DNA from 2 places in the Paenibacillus sp. FSL R7-0204 genome. Region 2 is predicted to be linked to the other one. Evidence: riboswitches for the same ligand, from Rfam matches in the RefSeq annotation. Region 2 holds a riboswitch; the other holds the start of a gene.
What was found. Region 2 has a riboswitch for cyclic di-GMP ahead of MKX42_RS31100 (transglutaminase-like domain-containing protein). Riboswitches for the same ligand answer to the same signal wherever they lie in the genome.
Positions count from the first base shown of each region.

Region 1: another riboswitch for cyclic di-GMP. It lies ahead of MKX42_RS02800 (flagellar assembly protein A); the one in region 2 lies ahead of MKX42_RS31100 (transglutaminase-like domain-containing protein).

Region 1 covers NZ_JBBOCA010000001.1:594,676-598,797, reverse strand. The annotation lists gene MKX42_RS02810 (ABC transporter substrate-binding protein) at 1-968, opposite strand, end outside; gene biuH (biuret amidohydrolase) at 994-1,677, opposite strand; cyclic di-GMP riboswitch class I at 2,183-2,275, shown strand; gene MKX42_RS02800 (flagellar assembly protein A) at 2,382-4,001, shown strand; gene MKX42_RS02795 (aldo/keto reductase) at 4,032-4,122, shown strand, end outside.
Region 2 covers NZ_JBBOCA010000001.1:7,173,097-7,177,218, forward strand. The annotation lists rRNA gene MKX42_RS31095 (16S ribosomal RNA) at 1-503, opposite strand, end outside; gene MKX42_RS31100 (transglutaminase-like domain-containing protein) at 941-1,750, opposite strand; cyclic di-GMP riboswitch class I at 1,764-1,844, opposite strand; cyclic di-GMP riboswitch class I at 1,918-1,999, opposite strand; gene MKX42_RS31105 (class D sortase) at 2,129-2,782, opposite strand; gene MKX42_RS31110 (GtrA family protein) at 2,850-3,254, opposite strand; gene MKX42_RS31115 (glycosyltransferase family 2 protein) at 3,244-4,122, opposite strand, start outside.

The DNA of each region.
Region 1 (4,122 bases), 6.6 Mb from region 2:
TTTTTCACAAAGCCCAGCTCGACCAGATTCTTCTGCAGGGTCTCCCAGGACGCCTCGTCCATCGAGCCCAGCGGAAGCTTCTCCGGATCAAGCAGCGGAATGCTGGCCTTCATCATATTGACCTCATGCTTCAGATCAAGCTTCTCGCCATACTTCAGACCGAATTCCGCCGCCTCCTCCGGATGCTTGACCGCATAATCCCAGCCCTGCATAGATGCCTGCACGAAGCTTGCGACCATCTCCGGGTCCTTCTTGATGATAGACTCCGTAGTGAACAAGGTATCGGCATAGAAATTGATGCCATAGTCGTTCGGGTCGATAATATTCACTTCCTTGCCCTGCTCCTCTACAGCCAGCACTTCATTAATGACATAGCCGGGCCAGGCCTTGACCTGACCGGTTAACAGCGGACTCAGATCATATTTGACCGGCATCTCTTCGATTTGCGAAGGGTCGATGCCCGCGCTTTTCTCCATGGCCCGGAAGGTCAGTTCCTCGTTGCCGCCCAGCTTAATGCCTACCTTTTGCCCGACAAGATCCTCCATCGTCTGGATCCCGGACTCCTTGAGCGTGAACATGACGAACGGGGTTTTGCGGTAGATCGCGGACAACGCTTTGACCGGAACGCCTTTCTCTCTGGCGATGACGACCTGGTCGGCACCCGTAACTCCGAACTCCTCACTGCCGGAAGCTACCATCTGCACAGCCGGGAAATCCGAGCCCCCCGGGCGAATCTCAACATCCAGCCCCGCTTCTTTATAGAAGCCTTTTTCCACCGCGGTATAAAAACCGGCAAACTGCGCCTGGTGAATCCACTTCAGCCGGAGCACCACCTTTTTCAGCTCGCCCGGGCCTTCCGCCCCCTGGCCTTCAGCCTTCCCGGCTTCCGTATTGTTACCGCAGGCGGTCAGGAGCAGCATCAGCGAGGTTAACAGCATCAGCGCTTTCGTTCTGGACTTGTTCCACATGGTTATTCCCCCGTTTATGAATGATTTAGTATTGCTCCAGCGCACGCAGCACCGCTTGTGAATCACTTACACTGCCGAACACCCCGCCCTGCATTTGAACCATACTCAGTGCCGCCAGGTGATTCGCTTCATCCGTCGCTCCCGTACAATCTGCAAGAATCAGGCACTCGTACCCGCGGTCATTGGCTTCCCGCATCGTGGTGTGTACACAGACATCGGTCGTAATACCGGTCAGAATCAGATGGGTAATTCCTTTATTCTTCAGGATCAGGTCCAGGTCCGTTGCGTAAAAGCTCCCTTTGCCCGGCTTGTCTATAATGTACTCTCCGTGGGCAGGCGCCAGCTCCTCGATGATCTGCCAGCCGCGCTCCCCCCGCACGAGAATTCGTCCCGCCGGTCCTTCGGAGCCGATCTCGGCCCCGATCTGGCGGCTGCGCCACCGTTTGTTCGCCGGCAGATCCGACAGATCCGGCTTATGTCCCTCGCGGGTATGGATCACGGTGAACCCTTCAATCTCCCGGATACGTGCCAGCAGCCGCTGAATGGGCTGAATCGCCCTCGCCGTTAATGAGAGGTCATAACCCATTCTCTCGACGTAACCGCCCTTGCCGCAAAAATCCGTCTGCATGTCGATAATCATCAGCGCTGTCTTCGCCGGGTCCACAGCCCCGTCATAAGGCCAGATGTAAGGTGTTGCTGCAATCTGCATGGTTTATGCTCCTCTCCTGATGCGCTATCTCTATTAATGTTAATTTAGTTAACATTAATCCGCGTTCCCTTGGTATGAGTTAGATTATATTACAATGAATTTGGGATGTCTTCGGTTTTATTACGAAATAATGTACTGAATGTTTGTGTTTATTCACATAGTTAACACATACATAACACAAACACTTACAACACTGCTTATCGAAAAAGGAACACTCCGAGTTTTGCCAAGCCCAGGGTGTCCCAACAGTTGAATACCCACACTTCCTCTCATCTTCCTCTTCCATAAGCTGTAAGTGCTGGGAAACCAGTTTTTTTGTCGAAATAGAGCTGCATATTTCGAGTTTTTTGATAAATAGGCATAATATAGTTGAAAAATAGCTCTTTAAGTACTAGAATTAAGCTTGTTTGCAGAAGTTAATGACACATAAGAACTATTCATGATTCTTTTTGTCGATTACAGTCGACCACAATTCATCGCCTCTACAGGATGTATATCATTGATCTATTTCTAAAGGCAAACTCCCCGAAAGGGCAGGACGCAAAGCTATGGGCCTAAGAACGCCAGAATCCGCGTTTACGGTTGCCAGGCTGCCAATAGAGACCACTTAAGCCAGCTGTTCAGGAGGGGAAGCCTCCGAGGCTTGATGATGTTCTTTTTCTGTACGAATTGCCATTGATCATACGAAAAGTGAGGTTACAACCATGCCGCAGCAGGATATCGAACCAAGCCGATATGAATTCGTAGAGTCCCTGATGCTCGAACGTAAAGGTCTCCTGGATTCATTCTCTGTGGAGGGCCGGACTTCTGACGGGACAACTGGAGATAAGAATGGAATTATCCTCGTGCAGGACAACCAGATATTCATTACTCCCCCGCTCCCCGGAGGCGCTCCCGCCCGCATTTCTGCGATCCACCCTGTTGTCCTGAAGATCAACTGGAAGACCGTTACAGAGCCAACTGAGGTGACCAAGGCAGATTATATTACCTGGGAGATCTGCGAGAAGCCGCAGTACGAAATTACCGTATCGCCTGACAAGCTCAAGGTCCACTTCACTTTATACCGTGCAGAGAAGTACGCCTGGAACCTGGTCAACTGTCCCGCCGCCTTTGAGGCGGTCGTCCGTGCCCAGCCCAACCCGGCGATGCTGCTGTCCACGCTCACCATAGAACAGATTATTTCCTCACTGGACAACCGTTTCATTCTACGCAACCTGAACATTCCCGCCCTGTACGCGGAGCTGGAGAATCCTACATATCTTCCCGTATGCATCGCTGAAGGAAGAGCCCCGCTGCCCGGCAAGGAAGCCCGGCTGGAATTCCAGCTGCCGGAGCATACACTGGAGGGGAACAGAATGCTTCGGGGACAGGGAGCTTCGGCTCAGGAGCCAGCGGATTCCTTGGAGTACCTCCGTTTCCCCGGAGCCCCCTTTACCTTTGCAGGCGAAGTCTTCGCACGCAAGCTGCCGCCGGAAGAAGGCATTCCCGGCCTCGACACAGACGGAAGGGTCCTGCCCCCTCCCCCGCCGCAAGATATCTACTTTGCTGCCGGTAATCATGCCAAGCTCCTTCCCTGTGGTAAAATCGTAGCCCGGCACACCGGCAGGCCCCGGATCTGCGGAGGAAGCGGCAGCGTCCGGATCTGTGACTTCCCTCCGGTCTATCTGCTGACCAGGGAGCTGACAGACCCTGCGGGCGATGTTATGTTCGCAGGCGACATCGTTGTACCGGGAGATCTGGAAGGACCTGTACGGATCGAAGCCCTTGGGAATGTGTACGTCTATGGCGATATCCTCCAATCTACCATTATAGCCACCGGCAGTATTTATGTTAGCGGCCAGGTTACCGGCAGCGGCCTGTACGCAGGATATGCCGGGGTAATGCAGCATCGCCTGCATAGCCTGGCAAGCCTGCTGCGGACAGAGACAGACGGACTGCTTGAGGCAGCGCGCCAGCTGGCCAAGAATGTGGAATCCCGCCAGCAATCCGTGAATTATGGTCTGGTAGTCATGCTGCTGCTGGAGGATAAATACAGCCATTTGGGCAGCCTGATCCGCGATCTCCAGGCTGCGCTGAGCCGTATGAACGGAGCGTTCGGTTCCTGCACGGACCAGCTCTGGCATATACTCGAGGTATTCGCCCATCCGGGACAATTCACCGGCTACATCACAGACAGTGTCCTAAGCCGCTTCTCCAGGCTGCTCCTCAAGCTGGGCGAGGAGATTGAGCTGCTCCAGGAGGAGCATGCGGTGATTAATCTTGCCCGGTCACAGGAGAGCCGCCTGGAGTCCGGCGGCAAGCTGCTTGTGCGTGATTCCTGCTAAGACTACTACTATATAAGGAGAAGTGAGCGCATGCGATATAACCGTCTGGGCAATAGCGGCCTGCAGGTGTCCGCCCTGGGTCTTGGAACTAATTCCTTCGGCAAACGGGCAGATCAGGAGA
Region 2 (4,122 bases):
CAGGTACCGTCACTCCGGCAGCAGTTACTCTACCGGACGTTCTTCCCTGGCAACAGAGCTTTACGATCCGAAAACCTTCATCACTCACGCGGCATTGCTCCGTCAGGCTTGCGCCCATTGCGGAAGATTCCCTACTGCTGCCTCCCGTAGGAGTCTGGGCCGTGTCTCAGTCCCAGTGTGGCCGTTCACCCTCTCAGGTCGGCTACGCATCGTCGCCTTGGTGGGCCGTTACCCCACCAACTAGCTAATGCGCCGCAGGCCCATCCCCAAGCAGCAGATTGCTCCGCCTTTCATTCTCTCCTCAGGAGAAAAAAGAAATTATCCGGTATTAGCTACCGTTTCCGGTAGTTATCCCAGGCTTGAGGGCAGGTTGCCTACGTGTTACTCACCCGTCCGCCGCTAAATCTGAAAGGAAGCAAGCTTCCTCTCAGACTCCGCTCGACTTGCATGTATTAGGCATGCCGCCAGCGTTCGTCCTGAGCCAGGATCAAACTCTCCAATTAGGACGCTTACGAAGTAAGCGTCACCTGCAATCTCTTCGGTCCAGCTCAGCTGAGCGGACGAAGAGATTGCAGTATAGAAAGAGCGATTGCTCATTTTGAAACATCTGACGAGAATTGTTACATTCTCTAATTTGGATCTCACCGAAGTGATTTCCAGGTACTCACTCGTTGTTCAGTTTTCAAAGATCAAGCTCGTCGTCAGCGCCGCTCACCGCGTCACCAGCAACTCTTATAATATATCACGTTCATCCGAGCAATGCAAGCTTTATTTTTGAAATCACTTATTTAAGTAATCTCTCATTTCCTTTGCCGCTCCAACAACGCTTATTTATAATAACCTATCCTTCTATTAAAAAGCAACCTTTATATAAATAAAAATAACCCACTTAATGATTAAGCGGGTTATTCTCAGGAAATGCTATAGTTCACAGCTATTCTTAGTAGAATTTCGCTGCAGTATATTTACTTGCTGCTTTGACCAGTTCTGTCGATGCTGTGTTTTTACCCAGACCTGCATCGACTGTAGTATCAATCGTTACCCATTTGCCGTTCAGGAACACTTCGTTCCAGGCATGGTATGAAGTTACATAGCTTGTATTCCCCATAACCAATTTGGTTGGAATACCTTCACTGCGGAGCATAGTAGCGAACAAGGATGCGTAATCGTAGCAGATCCCTTTGTTGGTAGCAAGCGTGTTATCGTTGTTCGGAATATAATCTGTGCTTACGCTGTTAGCCAGAGAGTAATCATATTTCACGTTAGTTACGATGTAATTGTAGATAGCCTTAACTTTGTCTGCATCTGTGGTCAGACCCTTTGTAAGCTGGGCTGCCTTTTGAACGGATTTATCGGAAGAACTCCACTTTACATTTTGTACGGAGCTCAAATATACGGCATTCACATTGCTCATGGAGAGAGATACAGTCTCGGAAGATAGTACTTTATATTTGTTGCCTGTAGTATTCTCAAGAACGGAGACCTTATAAGAGCCATTACCTTGTTGCAGCGGGAATGTCTCGTTCGGTTTGGAGGTGTATAAGTTGTAAGTATAGCTGTTATTGTCCTTGGTAATCATGAGCTTCATCTTCTTGCCCTTAGGAACATCGTACGAAACCCCGATCACCCCTTGATCAAGTTGTCCAACATTTAACCAGCTTGAATCTGCATTAGCGGCTTGAGCAGTGCCTGTCTGCACGGAAGTGACGATCACAAAAAGTGTAATCAACATTAAATAAAACTTCTTCATGGATAAAACCCCTTTCGGTAGCTGGCTGCCATTCTTACGGGAAGGCCCTTTAGCTTTGCGTCCCTACCTTTCGATAGGTTTGCCGTTATCGTATAAGCTTTATCTGTCCAATCTACTACCACATAATGACAGATTCTGAATTAAAACAAACAAAAAAAGCCTCTTCATTCGGTAACTGGCTGCCATCCATGACGGGAAGGCCCTTTAGCTTTGCGTCCCTACCTTTCGATAGGTTTGCCGTTATCGTGTATTAGCTTTTGATAGTTCTATCTTACCATATCCTTCTCTATTATCAAGCCCCAAACTGCTAGATTCCACCATAAACATACTAAAATTTTATGTTTTTTCGACCTTTACTGTCATCTTGTCTTGCAAGAATCAGGTTAGCTTCGCATGAATAATGAGTCTGTGGGTCGGATCAACAAGCGGATCGCAGGTAATGAGGGTCAGAATCTTATCGTCGTCCTTACCCTTCAGTACCGAAATATCGGTAGGCTCTACAATGGACACATCATATACTACATACTTGTATTCCTGGCCCCTTGTAATAATAGTAATGGTATCCCCTTTACCGACCTCATCCAGTCTGTTGAACAGCCGCCCTGCTGTTCTCGACCGGTGTGCCGCAATCGCCGCGTTGCCTACCGCACCTATCGGAGCTGTCTCCTTCATATGTGCAGCAGCATGCTTCATATTGGCCTTCGTGGCGCCCTCCAGTACAGGCAGCTTCAGATCGATTTTGTCGATTTCAATAATAGCAGTGATCTTACCTCCAACTTCAATCTCGGGCGCTGCAGTCGGCACTGGCTCTTCCGCACCAGACTCTTCCGCCAGCAGTTGGGTGACTTCCGCATAAGGCTTGCTCAGATCCTGGCTGGCAGGAGCTGTAGCCGAAGGAACGATTTCACTATAGGCCTGTTCGGCCTCTTCCAGCAGCTTCTGCTGCTGACGGTCCTCGTACCATTCGCTTCCTTTGGGGTAGAGCATAATCAGGACCCCGGCAAGTATAATCAAATAGGATAACTTCCGCATGACAATCGCCTCCGCAATATAGAATAAGTGCTCCCACCGCAGAATACGGCGAAGATATACTGTCTCTTTAGAATACCCATTTCCGGCTTCCAAAGAAATTAATGATCACTGTAATGAAGGTAACCAGCACCTTGGCCATCAGCACCTGTATCCCCAGCCGATCAGTCAGCAGATGAATCAGCAACACCGAAATGCCCAGCACCAGCAGATTCAGCACAATAAATCTCACCAGCTGCATCCGGTCAAAGCCGCCATTCCCGCCTCTGTCCCGGCCCTTGAAGGTCACCTTCTTATTCCAGAAAAAGCTGTTGGCCGTCCCGGCGCTGTAGGAAATAATCTGTGCAGGGGTGTTAAGCATCCCCAGGGAATGCAGCAGGGTAAATACCGCAAAATCAATGAACGTGTTAAGCAGGCCCACCGCATTAAATTTCAGAAACTGGATCATGCCTGCGCGCCAAGCCTTATCTTGCATAATCGCTTTCCTTCCGGGTGTCTTCAGCCTCTGCCTCCGGGTAGCCTCTGGTCTCGCGCACGATATAGAGCGGTCTATCCTTCGATTCGTCATAGATCCGTCCGATGTATTCCCCAATGACGCCCAGCAGCATCAGCACAATGCCGTTAAACAACAGGTTCACACCGACAATGGACGCCCAGCCCGGCACGGTCCAGGAGGTGAAGACCTTCTGGAATAAGACCAGGAACAGGTAGATGAAGCTGGAGAAGGACAGGAAGAAGCCGATATAGGAGGCGATTTTGAGCGGCTTATGCGAGAAGGAGGTAATTCCGTCGAGCGCAAAGCGGATCATTTTTTTGAGCGGATATTTCGTTTCCCCGGCAAAGCGCTCCTCCCGCACATATTCCACCATGGTCTGCCGGAAGCCGACCCAGCTCACCAGCCCCCGCACATAACGGTTCTTCTCCTTCAGGCCGCGCAGCACATCGCAGACCTTGCGGTCGATCAGCCGGAAGTCCCCGGTATCCGTGGGAATCTCCACACTGGTCATGCTGCTGAGCAGACGGTAAAAGATTTTGGCCGTCACCTTCTTGAAGAAGGTCTCTCCGTGGCGCTTCAGCCGCTTGGCATAGACTACCTCGTAGCCTTCCTTCCACTTGGCGATCATCTGCAGGATGACCTCAGGCGGGTCCTGAAGATCTGCGTCTATCACCACAACAGCCTGGCCTTCAGCATAATCCATACCCGCCGTTATCGCCACCTGGTGGCCGAAATTACGGGAAAAGTCAATCAGCTTAACATGCTCATCCGTATTGCTGATTCCGCGCATAATCTCAGCTGTACGGTCCCGGCTGCCGTCATTGACGAATACCAGCTCGTAGGTATC